DNA from 3 places in the Photobacterium sp. DNB22_13_2 genome. Region 3 is predicted to be linked to each of the others. Evidence: predicted binding sites of a transcription regulator. Region 3 holds the regulator's gene; each other region holds the start of a gene.
The links. Region 3 encodes CRP, which controls carbon source genes, mostly activating them, when cyclic AMP is high. Its sites were predicted from a motif close to TGTGANNNNNNTCACA; they were not measured.
Positions count from the first base shown of each region.

Region 1 (4,749 bases), on a different contig from region 3:
TTCTTCACCATGAGCGAGTAACAAGCCCAGAAGAATGCAGCTGCCACCGGGAGTAGCGTTGCCCAGCTAAAACCTTCTGCCCAAGGTTCTAGGATGATCATTGCACCGCAGAAACCAGCAATTGTCGCGACCCAACGTGCAGTGCCGACATTTTCTTTCAGAAATATACCCGCGCCAATCGTAGCGAACAGCGGTGAGGTCATAAGTAGCGCGATACCCTGCCAGATTGGCACCGGATAGGCCAGCGCCCAAAGCCACAGTTGAATACCGATTACCGCTAGCAATACGCGAAAACAGTGTTGGCCAAAATGTTGAGTGCGCAGTGCATTGCGAATACCCAAGGTTCTTAACCAAGGGAAAATAGCAATTAAGGCAATGAAGTACTGGAATAGGGCAACAGTGGTTGATGGAAGATGTAAAACCATACTGAGGTACTGTGCCAAGCTGTTGACTATAGCAAAAGCCAAGCCGGCAGTGACCATCCAGCTAGCCCCTTGAACCGGGTTGTGTTGATGAGACATGTAATTAATATTTATTGGGTTTATATCTGGAAAATCATACTCCTACACATGGTAAGAGAAAACCGCTTTCTGTTCGCTAAGCGACAACAGATACAAAAAAACCGCCAATTGGCGGTTTTTTATCTTCATTGTGCTTACGCAGCAACATAAGACAATGGAATATCAGGGTTTAGTGCTTCCAGTGTAGTCTGTGTATCAGAGAGGTGGCTGATTGTGCTGTCTGCTTTTTCAACCAATGCCGCTTCTTCAATGTCAGCAAGCGGGTAACCTGCCATGTTCATGTTAACCAATGCCACCTGTAACGGAGGAAGGCTAGGGTTGAAGGCAGCATTCTCGGCGTACATACCAATGAATGTTTTACCGTCTTTTGCTTTCAGTGCCACACCGCTGAAGTTTTTGGTGTAAGGCGCATGCGCACGGTTAGCTGCTTGGCAAGCTTGCTGAATGAGGGCTTCTGATGCTTCAGTTTCCATACCATTATCAACTTTAGTCAGTAGCGCATCAGTTACATTTAGGTCGGCTGGACCAAAAGATTCAGGTAAGTACTCTTGCAGTGACTTTGCAGCACGCTCTGGCAATTGAACAACCAATTCGTTCGCTGTTGTTAGCTCGTTCATGAACTGGCGACAGTGGCCACAAGGGCTGTAATTAATGGTAATATCAGAAATGCCGGTTTCGCCTTTCACCCAAGCATGGCTGATGGCGGATTGTTCTGCGTGAATCGTTTGAGAAAGGCAAGCACCGACAAATTCCATGTTGGCACCGAAATAAAGCGTGCCAGATTGACCACGGACGATTGCGCCAACATAGAAATTCGAGATAGGTGCAACAGAATAAGCAGCGGCAAGCGGAAGTAATGCAACACGCAATTCACTGTCAGTCATGTTGGTTTTCGACATTAACTGAGCAAACACCTCAGGGTTTAAGGTGGCATCGAAATTCTCAGCTTCTAGCACAGGTTTAATTGCAGAAGCCAGATCAGCGGGTAGAGCGCCTAAAGCATCCATTACTTTAGTGTGCATGAGTTTTCACTCCGTCTTGTGTATGGAGAAACATTGTAGGCTTGGTAACTATATAATTGAGTGATCTCGATCACACTTAACAATCAACCGTTGCATCATTTGCAGTAATGCGAGTCGGGTCACACAGGTTATAAATAAATTATAGAAGATAATCAATTATTTAGTTTTGTATTCGATTACTAGCACATCTTAGCGAAATACTGCCATGATGAGTGGAAACAATAGCGGGGCCAAAATCGATGTGATCACCCCACAAATTACCAAGGCCAAGGAGCTGAATGCGCCTTCCTGATAATTTTCTTCTGCCGCTTTTGCTGTGCCCAATGCGTGGGAGACCGTGCCCATGGTTAGCCCCTTGGCGATTGGCGCTTTGACACCGATCAGGCGGAATAAGGGATAACCCAATACCGCACCAAATAACCCAGCAATAATAACCATAATAGCGGCAACTGAAGGGAGTCCGCCAACTTGTTCTGCCACGGCCATCGCGATAGGGGTCGTCACTGACTTAGGGAGAATTGATGCCGTAAGTTGTGCATCAGCCCCTAGCATCAGTGCGATGCCCGCACCGGTGATCATCGATAACAAACTACCGATTAGACAGACAGAGAAAATCACCTTCCATTTTTTGCGGATCTGACTGAGTTGCTCATAAAGAGGAAAAGCCAATGCAACCACTGCGGGTTCAAGCAAAGCATTAAGCCATTTGTTCTGCTCGAAATAGGTTTCATAAGGAATTTCAAGCCATATTAACAACGGGATGATCACCAGCAAGCAAATGAGAAGCGGATTAACAATAGGATGCTGGATATGCTTGGAAATATAACGGGCCGTGTAGAACACAACCAAGGTAGTCAGCAGCCAGATCATTGTTTTTCCTTATAATGTGTTGCCAAACCTATGGTGACGAAGACCACCACACTACTACCAATAGTGCTCAATAGGATGATAAGGGCGTTATTGGTAAGAAGGTCGAGGTAGTTCATTAGCCCTATGCCAACAGGGACAAACAATAAAGCCATATGGCGAATAAGAAGGTGACAGCCTTGCATTGCCCAGTGGGCAGGAATAAGCCCCATAGAAAGAATGGTGAACAATATCAGCATGCCGATGATGCTACCGGGGATGGCTAAACCGGTAAGGTGTTGAATGCCTTTGCCTAACAATAGACAGACAAAAATAATAAAGAAAGATCGTAGATATGCCATGAGCTCATCAGAGGTGGTAGAAGAAACTCATTTATCATACAAAATAAATGTGATCTAAGCCACACTTAGTTGTCATGACTTTAATGCTTCAAAAAGAGTTAATTCTTCATAAATAATCGAGGAATGACGCGGTAATGATACCCGCTGCGATTAATGCCAGTATGGCGACAGATATTTTATGCACCGTACTGGTTTTGACTATCTCTTCGGTGGCAGAGCTAAATTCGTCCTCTTCATTGTCTGGGCTCGGAGGGGGAGCTTGGTCTTGATCTTCCGCTTTTTCTGGTTCGTGGGGCAGTCGACAGGTTTTCTCAGGCAATGGCACCCTAAAACCATAATGGGGGACCACTTCGATCGGGATAGCCATTTTTTCCTGCAGGATGAGCTTTGCCGCTAAAGGTTTGAGTACATTATTAAGATCGTAGTGTTGACCGGTGCCGTCTTCATAAGGATCAAGTTGGCTGAAGGTTTTATTGTGTAATTGCTCATGGCTGATCACTTCACCGGCACAATAGCAAAGTGCCTCGAGTAACCGAGACTCATGCAACGTGAGCGGTGTTTCTGTTTTGTCTCGCCAAACCAGCAAGTGTACGTCTGGCTCAAAGTCGACATCTGGGAACCGAAAACAGCGTGTTAAAGATTGTGTTGTCATATCAATCACTACAATTCGCCCTTCGAATCCATGAATGACAATTTAAAATCCTTCACTATTTAGTGTTGGTGCTCATGCCCAGTTGCGCAATCTCACAACAAAGAATCATAGATGATAAAAAGCCCCTTGTCTGGATGAGCGCAAGGGGCTGTAAATTTATGTTTCTATATCAGTAAGTTATCTGTTCAATAAAGCACCGATGAACTGTCGTAATTTATACAAGTGTTTGTACGTAATCGTAGACAGCTTTTAAGATCTTCATCTTCTTCTCGTTCGACTGGTGCTCCATGGCAACCGCTTCGAGGTTTTCCATGTAACTTGGCAGGTTTTCTTCAAAGAAGTCCTGACAGTGGTGCTTCCACTGTTGTTGCTCTTGGAAATCCAGCGTCATTGGGTAGTTACGGGCACGGTAGCGGAACAGCAGCGGCTTGATACGCTTATCACTAACATTCAATTCCAGCTTGCCGAGCTCGGCTTCTGGCGTTTTCTGGATGATATCAATGGTCGAGCGATCGGCGTTAGAGAAGAAGCCGTCATAAAGCATGGCATCGACATTGTCTTTTTTCTCAAACTCACGCTCTACGCTATAAATCGCCAGCAGTTTCTCACGGACTTCCGGATGCGCTTTCAACGTCGCTAGGTTTTTCAGACAAGCTTCACGGTCGATACCAATGCGAGCTGCATCTTCAGCGCGGAGGGTTTTCGCCGGAGCAAGTACCGGACACTTATTAAGATGAATAAGTTTAAGTGGTACTGGTTGTTCGTCAGGGCCAAGGTCTGCTCGTTTGGTGTACAGACGCTCACGCAACTCATCGGCAGAGAGCTCGAGTAGCGGGGTAGGATCCATTGCCAGATTCACCGTTATAACCGCGTTTTTGTTATCAGGGTGCCATGCCATCGGTACAATCCAGCTGGTATTGCCACACTCGACACCGAACATACCTGACACATGCATCAGCGGTGTCATTTCGACGATATCAATCAGCTCTTGAAGCTTACGCTTGTTACGTAGCTTAAAGAAGTAATCAAACAGCTTAGGCTGATTTTGCTTGATGATTTTTGCTAGTTCAATGGTCGCGTATACATCTGCCATCGCATCGTGCGCATTGGCGTGTTCGATACCGTTGGCAACAGATAGGTTTTCAAGCTTGAAGCTTGGTTGATCATCTTCGTTGGTTGGCCAGTTTAACCCTTCCGGGCGCAATGCATAACAGGTACGCATGATGTCCAGCAGATCCCAACGCGAGTTACCGTTCTGCCAGCTCCAAGCATATGGGTCATAGAAATTGCGATAAAGGGTATAGCGAGTAACTTCGTCATCAAAGCGTACATTGTTATAGCCAATC
Region 1 covers NZ_JBNNXU010000002.1:122,629-127,377, reverse strand. The annotation lists gene ACVA58_RS03770 (DMT family transporter) at 1-521, opposite strand, end outside; gene cdd (cytidine deaminase) at 656-1,543, opposite strand; gene ACVA58_RS03760 (CidB/LrgB family autolysis modulator) at 1,733-2,413, opposite strand; gene ACVA58_RS03755 (CidA/LrgA family protein) at 2,410-2,751, opposite strand; gene ACVA58_RS03750 (winged helix-turn-helix domain-containing protein) at 2,858-3,403, opposite strand; gene sbcB (exodeoxyribonuclease I) at 3,618-4,749, opposite strand, start outside.
Region 1: a site for CRP is predicted at 2,800-2,815, ahead of ACVA58_RS03755 (CidA/LrgA family protein). Genes of this name have one in related genera too.

Region 2 (4,749 bases), on a different contig from region 3:
CTGCTAGCGAGTAAACTTGTGCCTCCAGTGTGACGCCTAACTTATCATCAATGTTTAGGGCCGCATCAGTCATCAGTGCATTGCGGTCAGTGGCAAACTGCACTTTTAGATAACTGAATAGTCCTACCCAGCCTTGGTTGGTTAAAACCTGTGAGCGGATATCTTCAGAACCGAAGCTGGTCGAGTTACTGAGGTAAGAGAAGATGATATCGAGGGCGATATCTTCGCCGCCATCTTTTTTCCATCTAAATTCATTGATTTGTGTTTCGCTGCCATCGTAGGACGTATTGTTGGTCAAAATCCCTTTGCCAGTGTTTCCTTCAAAAGTATTAATGGTCCAGTAGCCGTCATCGAGAATGGCCATGATGTTGGCAAGAGCTGCTGACTGTTCAGTAATAAAACGTTCAATACGACCGTCAGTCATGGTCTTAACGATAGTTAGGCTCATCAAGTCTTTCAGCGATAGTCCTTGTACCCCAATTTTGGGTAGTAAGGTATCACGGATATCGATGGATAATTTATTGATGTCTTCTAAAGCGAGGGAAACTTTACCTTGTGGGGCGTCTTGAAATACCTCGGTGAAAATTCCCCAGCTTTCGTCTGCGGCGACACGTTTAGCAAAAGCGAAGAAGGTGAGGGTGGATTCCAGCGAAACCGCGAGCCGTTCAACGGCAAGTGGTGTAAGGAAAAGTCCTTCAGGAATCGTTTCACCAACCGTAAACTCTGGTACACCGTCTAGATCGATCAACAAAACGGCGTTGATCCGAAATGAAGTGCCAGCATCAAGTTCGTATATACCATCACCTTTGTCCTCGAACCGGGTTATTTCGATAGAATCAAAAATTTTGCCTTTGTCGTCCAACCAAATGGCGGCAAAATTTTGCTCTGTTAAGTTCTGGACAGCATTGGCATAGGCCGGCTGAATTAAAGAAAAACTTTGTTGGTAGGCGAGCTCCATACCGTCAGGAGCATCGACCGAGACGGTAAAGGTGTTTGATACTGGAGCCGGTGTACCTGCGACAGGCTGAGCGGTATCACTGCCGCCTCCACAGGCGACAAGCAGCAGACTGCTGATAAACAGCAGGGTATATCCCATATAACTGCGCATATTAAATTCCCCAACAGGTCATGAATCTTTTATTGGTATTTGTTTTCTGCTGAGTATAGATAGGACAAAAAGGTGCAAAGTTAAGAAAGGAGATGGGTCTCGGATATTGAGCGGTTGTCCTGAAAATAAGACAGCCGCTCGTGGAGCTAAAATGTGAGGTAGTTTAGTGCGAGTTATGCAATAGCTAAGTATTTGTGGGTTTGGATCGATAGGCGCCAGTTGCGTTTGATACAAGTATCGATGCATAGCTCCGTCGCTCTTGGCTTCTGGCTGATCGGTTGCAACGCAATTTCTACACCGGTTTTGAGTTGCTTGCCGACAAGCAGTTCATCAAGTTGCTCAATATCTTTTTGGGTTCCGACGGGATGCTTGATTTCATTGGCTCGCTCAAGCGCACTCGCAATAACAGGAAGCTTGGCTTTCATGTTAATCTTCGGAGATACGGTGACCCAAGTGTTTTCCGTTACTTGTACTTCGGATGTACCGCTGGTTTCAATTTGGCAACGGAAGCCAGCTTGTTCCAGCGCTGTGGTTAGCGGCAGCAAGTCATAGATACAAGGCTCACCACCGGTGATGACTACATGCTTGGCGGTGTACTGTTGCTCTGTGAGCAAATTGACGATGCCCTGGGCATCTAGCTCAGTCCAGATAGGTGAATCCCCCGTCTTTGCCATGACGTCGGCAACAGAGCCATGATCTTGAGGCTCAGCACTCCAAGTTTGTTTGGTGTCACACCAGGCACAGCCGACAGGGCAGATCTGGAGCCTAACAAAAATGGCTGGCACACCGGTAAATACGCCTTCACCTTGGATAGTTTCAAAGACTTCGTTAATTTTGTACACCGTTAACCTCATGGTGGGGGATTTTCGCGACCGGTAATTATCGCAAAATTGCAGCGGGCTGTCTTTAAATAGGTTAATTTTTGCAGTTAAAAAAAAGGTAATATTTTTGCGGTATAATGAGAGCTAGGGCAAAAATTGCGGTGTTTTTCATAATTCGCCGTGACCGTTGTCACGGACTTAACATATTCGACTTCACAATTACTTCGCAAAGTAAAAAAATTAAAATGTATATTAAATAATGACAGATTTTTTCGGGAGTTTAGGCATGTATGTCGCTCAGCCAGGTCATATCGACCATATCAAAAGAAATAATGCCGGCAGCGTTTACAAGCTTATTGACTTGTTTGGCCCAATCTCCCGCATTGAGCTTTCCAAGCGTAGCCAATTAGCGCCTGCAAGTATAACCAAAATCACTCGTGAGTTGATTGAAGCTCACCTGATCAAAGAAACTGCGATTCAGGAATCGTCCAGCCGAGGTCGGCCTGCCGTAGGCTTGGTGCCGTCCAATGAAGGTTGGCAGTTTATGTCTCTTCGTTTAGGACGGGGCTACCTGACTATTGCGCTACATGAGTTGGGTGGAGATATCTTGGTTGAAGAGCGTCAAGATATAGATGTACTTCATCAAGATGAAGTAATGAAAAAGCTCATCGCTGAAATTCATACCTTTTTCGCCAACCATGTGAGTGAACTCGATCGCATTACTGCTATCGCGGTGACCTTGCCGGGGCTGGTGAATTCTTCGACCGGTACGATTATTCAGATGCCGCACTATGATGTCCATAACCTTGAACTAGGGCCGGCGATACATCAAGCGACGGGATTACCGGTCTTTATCGGTAATGACACCCGCTCGTGGGCGCTCGCTGAAAAGTTGTTTGGTAATTCGCGTGATGTCGCTAATTCCATTTTGATTTCTATTCATCACGGCGTAGGTGCAGGGATCGTACTTGATAATGTGGTCTTGAAAGGAAGGATCGGTAATGTCGGTGAACTTGGCCATATTCAAATTAAACCTTACGGTAAACGCTGTTACTGCGGTAACCATGGTTGTTTGGAAACGGTGGCGAGCCTAAAGGCCGTTATCGAGCAAGTCGAACAGCGTTTGCGTGAGGGCCACCCTTCATCACTGCATGGTAAGACCCTGACAATTGAACGCATTTGTGATGCTGCGATGGCAGGAGATACCTTGGCAAGGCAAGTGATTGTTGAATTGGGGCATCATTTGGGGCAGGCCATTGCCATTATGGTGAATTTGTTTAACCCGGAAAAGATCCTTCTCGGCGGTGAATTCAACCGGGCGAAAGACATTCTGTATCCGGCGATTATGGAGTGTGTCCGTAATCAGTCATTACCGGTTTACAACCGTGATTTAGTTATCGAGCAAAGCTCGTTTTATACCCAGGCGACAATGCCAGGTGCGGCCTTGGTCAAACAGGCGATGTATGATGGCCACTTGCTGATGAAGTTGATTGAAGGTTAATTGCTTCGGGTGAAGTCATCATGTCTTTGTAAAAATTCACATCCACAGACATGTGCTTACATATTGTTATTAGCCTAGCAGTCTCTATTCAGTTGTTCGTCAATGACATTGTGCAGAAATGACAGTGCTGCACGGTGGTCATTGCGACTCATGAACCATTGCTTCTGATTGGTTTCCAGAGGCAACAATTCAAGCCAGCGTTGGCATACCCAAGTCATATCATTGTAATCGGGTAGAGGATAGTTCTCTGCATGTTCAGGGTATTCTTCAAATAGTGCTTTTAAGCTATTTGAAATATCCCGATCGACAAACTTGATCTGGCTCGGGGTCCAATTGCTCATCGGTGTGACATCGCCAAACCGTAAGCCATCTTCTTCCTGCCAATGTTTGTTGATTAAAAACTTTTCAACTCCTCTTACGGTTACACCGAGTAGTCCATCGGGGAGTTGCTCAAAATCCGTAATGATCGCTCGGGTTCCGAAATGGCAGAGTGTCGTTTCATCTTTCATACAGAGTCCGAAACCGTTGCCGTCACCCATAGCCAGCTTGACTAACCGGGTATAGCGCGGTTCGAAGATCTTCAGTTTACTAATCCCACCAGGTAGTAGGTATATCTGTAACGGAAATAGTGGTAATTGCATAGTTCTAGCCTTACTGACGTTATTCATTATAAATACGAGCCAACCATAAGTTGGGATTGCTATAACGTTCAGGAAAAGTATAAGCAGACAATCATTAGATGTTGTCTGCTTTTCGATACTACTTAAGTGCTAGCTTGATAGCCGAAGTGAGCTGGCTAAGTTGTTGTTGATTAATGATAAATGGAGGCATTATGTAGACAAGTGTGCCAAAAGGGCGAATCCAGACGCCACTGTCTACAAATGTTTCCTGAATTTTGGCCATATCAACAGGCTCATGCAGCTCCACAACACCAATAGCCCCCAGCCAACGAACAGCCTTGACCTTGTCCAATTTTTCTATCTCTGGAAGCGACTCAGATAGTTGTTTTTCAATGGCTTTTACTTGCTCCTGCCAATGGCCTTGAGCGAGGATATCTAAGCTAGCATTGGCGACGGCACAGGCCAGCGGATTGCCCATAAACGTCGGGCCGTGCATGAAGCATCCGGCTTCTCCGTTACATACCGTATTTGCGACATGGGTACTGGTAAGGGTGGCAGAAAGGGTCATGTAGCCACCAGTTAGAGCCTTGCCAACACACATAATATCAGGACTGATACTGGCATGTTCACAGGCAAATAATTTTCCTGTGCGGCCAAAACCGGTCGCAATTTCATCTGCGATAAGCAAGATCCCGTATT
Region 2 covers NZ_JBNNXU010000001.1:279,724-284,472, reverse strand. The annotation lists gene ACVA58_RS01220 (hydrogenase expression protein HypA) at 1-1,108, opposite strand, end outside; gene queE (7-carboxy-7-deazaguanine synthase QueE) at 1,282-1,962, opposite strand; gene mlc (sugar metabolism global transcriptional regulator Mlc) at 2,216-3,430, shown strand; gene ACVA58_RS01205 (LON peptidase substrate-binding domain-containing protein) at 3,505-4,071, opposite strand; gene bioA (adenosylmethionine--8-amino-7-oxononanoate transaminase) at 4,190-4,749, opposite strand, start outside.
Region 2: a site for CRP is predicted at 2,109-2,124, ahead of mlc (sugar metabolism global transcriptional regulator Mlc). Genes of this name have one in related genera too.

Region 3 (4,749 bases):
AATGCATGAAATTATGGCAGCAGGCAGGGTTACCTGATGGCGTGATTAACTTGGTTCAGGGCGCTCGGGCAACCGGCGAAGCGCTCGCTGGGGCCAAGGGGATTGATGGGCTGCTGTTTACCGGTAGTGCCAATACTGGTCACTTGCTGCACCGTCAGTTTGCCGGCCAGCCGGGCAAGATGCTGGCATTGGAAATGGGCGGCAATAACCCAATGGTGATCTCTCGTCACTATGGCGAGCTGGATGCCACTGTCTACACTATTATTCAGTCTGCCTTTATCAGTGCCGGACAGCGTTGTACCTGTGCCCGCCGTCTCTATCTGCCGCATGGCGTGGAAGGTGACCGCATTCTAGCACGCTTGCTTGAGCTAACCCGTCAGATCCGCGTCGGCGGTCAGTTTGATGAACCAGCACCGTTTATGGGGGCGCAAGTCTCGGTCCAGGCGGCTGACAACATTATTCAGGCCCAATCGCAATTGGCTGAGTTGGGCGGTGAGCTGTTGCTACCCGCGACCCGTGGTCAAGGGGCGATTGTTACCCCGGGGATCATCGAGGTCAGCCAGATTGTTGAGTTACCGGATGAAGAATACTTTGGCCCGCTTTTACAGGTCGCCCGTTACCACGAGTTGGATGAGGCAGTGGAGAAGGCCAATGATACCCGCTATGGTTTATCTGCAGGGTTGGTCTCGACCGATGATAGTGAGTGGCAGTATTTTATCGAACATATCCGTGCCGGGATTGTTAACCGCAATCGTCAGTTAACTGGGGCGAGTGGTGATGCACCATTCGGTGGGCCGGGGGCATCTGGTAACCTGCGGCCAAGCGCGTATTACGCGGCAGACTACTGTGCATACCCAATGGCATCGATGGAAGGTGAGCTGCCTGAGCTACCTGCTCAGCTTTCGCCGGGCATTACGCTTTAATTGCCGTCAATCATTCACCAGTCAAAGAGGATAGCGAGCACATGGAAAGGGTAGAGCAACTATTTGCCGGGTTATGGGAGGATTATATCCAGCGCCTATGCCCATCAGCCGCTCAGGTTCATGATCTGCTGACCGAAGAAGAGCCGCTGCTTAATGATCATATTGCGCTGCGAACATTTAACCTACCGAAGGTCGGGCTTGATCGACTGGCGGCGCCGTTCATTGCCATTGGCTACAAGCCGTGTGGCCGCTATCATTTCGAAGCCAAGAAATTATATGCCGAACATTTCGAGCATCCGAACCCATTGGCACCCAAAGTGTTTATCAGTGAGCTGATGGTGGGTCAGTTTAGCTCGCTGTTGCAGCAGACGGTCAGGGAACTGGTCGAACAGGTGCCTGAGCAGGCCATGCGAGATCCTGCCTTCCTCTATGGCGGGCGGTTGTGGGATCTGGACTATGCGACCTATGAGTTGCTGGCGGCAGAAAGCGAATATGCTGGCTGGTTAGCCGCCCATGGTTTTGGTGCCAACCACTTTACTGTTAGCCTGAACCAGCTGGAGCAGTTTACCGAGGTGGCTGAGGTCAATCACTTGCTGCGCCACAACGGGTTTGAGATCAACAGCGCTGGCGGTGATGTTAAAGGTAGCCCCGAGGTGATGCTTGAACAGTCATCGACCATGGCTGATAGAGTTGAGGTTGGGTTTCTCGATGGCGTTCATAGCATACCGGGCGGGTTCTATGAGTTTGCCAAGCGCTATCCGAAAGATGACGGTGAGCTGTATACCGGCTTTGTCGAGGCGTCGGCAGATAAGATCTTCGAAAGTACGGATGCCAGCTAAATCAGAGTAACCTGTCTGAAGTCAGGCGATCTAGTCTGCATAATGTAAGCGCCTGTGGCTAATGCGGTCACAGGCGTTTTCATGTGTCTGGATTTAGTGCTTGAGGCTATCGAGTGGATACCCCAGTTGGGACTCCGGTGTATGGCGTTTCACCTTCTCATGTTGCTCAAGGTAGTGGCGGCTGTCACTGAAACCTGTCAACTCAACGGTATCGGGTAGCGGCGAAATGACTCCACGCTGGATGTGGTGGGAGCGATGTGGTGAAAAGCGTTCGATGTCCATACCGGTATTCCATTACAGGTGATGAGGATTGATATGCACAATGTAGCACTAAGTTGCGTAGATACAAGAACAAAAAGAGTGATGGAGTAGACAGTAATGCCCTGTAAGTATGAAAGTGGGCGTGATGGGCAATAAAAAAAGCCGCATAGTGCGGCTTTTTGAGTATCTGTTAGTAAACTGGGTTGTTTAGCGTGTGCCGTAAACAACGATAGTTTTACCATGGGCAGAAATCAGGTTCTGCTCTTCTAGCATCTTCAAGATACGACCAACAGTCTCACGGGAACAACCAACGATCTGGCCGATTTCCTGACGGGTGATCTTGATTTGCATACCGTCTGGGTGAGTCATTGCATCTGGCTGTTTAGCCAGGTTCAATAGTGTCTGCGCGATACGGCCTGTTACATCCAGGAATGCCAAGTCACCGACTTTCTGGCTAGTCACCTGAAGGCGGCTTGCCATTTGCGCAGAAAGGCGCATCAGGATATCTGGGTTAACTTGGATAAGCTGGCGGAACTTCTTGAAAGAAATTTCTGCAACTTCACAAGGGGTCTTAGCTCGAACCCAAGCGGTACGCTCTTGGCCTTCTTCGAATAGGCCTAACTCACCGATGAAGTCACCTTGGTTTAGGTAAGACAGGATCATTTCCTTACCTTCTTCATCCTTGATCAGGACCGCAACAGAACCTTTTACGATGTAATAGAGCGTTTCCGCTTTTTCACCCGCATGGATCAAAGTACTCTTTGAAGGGTATTTATGAATGTGGCAATGGGAAAGAAACCACTCTAGAGTTGGATCTGTTTGAGGTTTACCTGGAACCATATTACTAACTTCCTCTGCGTTTGTTGCCCAACAACGACGTCCATTAAAAATGTGGCTGGGCCTAATCATAATTAGCTCGTCGTTTAGGATATTCAGTCAACCGCTGGGCTGCAAGCTCACGTGAATAATTAGTTCAGATTTTATCTTTTTTCGGCGCGCTTTTCTTGATATTGATCTATGTGAAATGGCCATTTTGTAGTCATAAGTGTGCACATGATCACACAGTTGCTAGATTGTGCCGAAACCCTCTATAAGTTGTAAGGAGAAACCAATGCAATCACGAGTGAAATGGGTCGAAAATATGACCTTTCTAGGGCAGTCAAATTCCGGCCACAGCGTGGTGATGGATGGCAATGGTGGCGAAAAAGCACCGAGCCCAATGGAGCTGGTACTGATGGCTGCGGGTGGGTGTAGTTCGGTAGATGTGGTGGATGGGCTTAAATCTGCCGGGCAGAAAATCACCGGTTGCGAAGCGCAAATCAATTCGGTTCGCCGCGAGCAGGCACCACGTATTTTTACCACCGCTAATTTGCATTTTGTGGTGACAGGTGAAAACCTGGATGAAGCCGTTGTGGCAAAAACTGTGGCCGACTCGTTGGAAAAATACTGCTCAGTGTGCCTTATGCTAGGTGAAGGGGTCGAGATGACTCACTCATATGAGGTGATAGAAGAGTAAGCGCTTGGAGACGGAATCCTAGTTCCTAGGAAAAGCAGGCAGAGCGAAAGAGCGCGATATTTTTTTAGGTCTTTAGGGGGGGCAGGACTCAGGACCCCATAAAACTCTAAGTAGCGAGTAGCTAATCAGCTCTCGCTACTTCATTTATATAACCTTGGACTATCCGATTTTCCCTGTATCAATCAGCTGTTGGATAAGTGGCCGCATGATCAATTCCATCGCAAAACTCATTTTTCCGCCGGGCACTACCAAGGTGTTGTGGCGCGACATAAACGACCCTTGGATCATCGACAGCAAGTAAGGGAAATCAACTTTCTTGATCCCGCGGAAGCGGATCACCACAAAGCTTTCGTCCAGACTTGGAATTGCCTTGGCACTGAACGGGTTGGAGGTATCGACTGTCGGTACCCGCTGGAAGTTGATGTGGGTACGGGAGAACTGCGGGGTGATGTAATTCAGGTAGTCATCCATCGAGCGCACAATAGATTCCATTACCGCCTCACGGGAGTGGCCACGATCCCGGGTATCCCGGACTATTTTCTGGATCCATTCCAGGTTGACGATCGGTACCATACCGATTAGCAAATCAACATGCTGGGCGGCATTGACCTCACCATCGACCACACCGCCGTGTAGACCTTCATAGAACAATAGGTCGGTATTTTCCGGTAGAGTCTGCCAAGGTGTGAAGGTCCCAGGCATTAGGTTGTAGGGCACGGCTTCGTCGAATGTGTGCAGGTAACGGCGGAACTGGCCGCTACCGTCTTCACCGTACTGGCGGAAAAACGTCTCTAGCAACGGGAAATCGTTGGCTTGGGGGCCGAAATAACTGATATGACGGCCTTGCTCTTTGGCTTTGCGGATCTCGACGTCCATCTCCGGTCGGGTAAACCGGTGGAAACTGTCGCCTTCAAGCCAAGCAGCATTGATGCTCATCATATTGAACATCTTACGGAATGCTTCGGAGGTGGTAGAGGTACCCGCTCCCGAGGACCCTGTTACTGCAATAATCGGATGTTTTGCAGACATGACAAACCCTGTCGTTAACATTAACGGAAAGAGTTATTAACAGGGCTGGGCGTTAAGGTCAAGCCGGGATGTCAAAAATGCTGGGTCTACAGAGTTTACGCAGGGTTAACTTTGCCCCAGTTGGCGCTTGGATTTGATGTCGATGGTCTCATGCAGTTCGGAGTAAACAATCACAGCTTCG
Region 3 covers NZ_JBNNXU010000011.1:50,230-54,978, reverse strand. The annotation lists gene astD (succinylglutamate-semialdehyde dehydrogenase) at 1-923, shown strand, start outside; gene ACVA58_RS16430 (2-oxoadipate dioxygenase/decarboxylase family protein) at 965-1,762, shown strand; gene ACVA58_RS16425 (hypothetical protein) at 1,856-2,044, opposite strand; gene crp (cAMP-activated global transcriptional regulator CRP) at 2,231-2,863, opposite strand; gene ACVA58_RS16415 (OsmC family protein) at 3,135-3,539, shown strand; gene ACVA58_RS16410 (phosphoribulokinase) at 3,699-4,568, opposite strand; gene ACVA58_RS16405 (YheU family protein) at 4,674-4,749, opposite strand, start outside.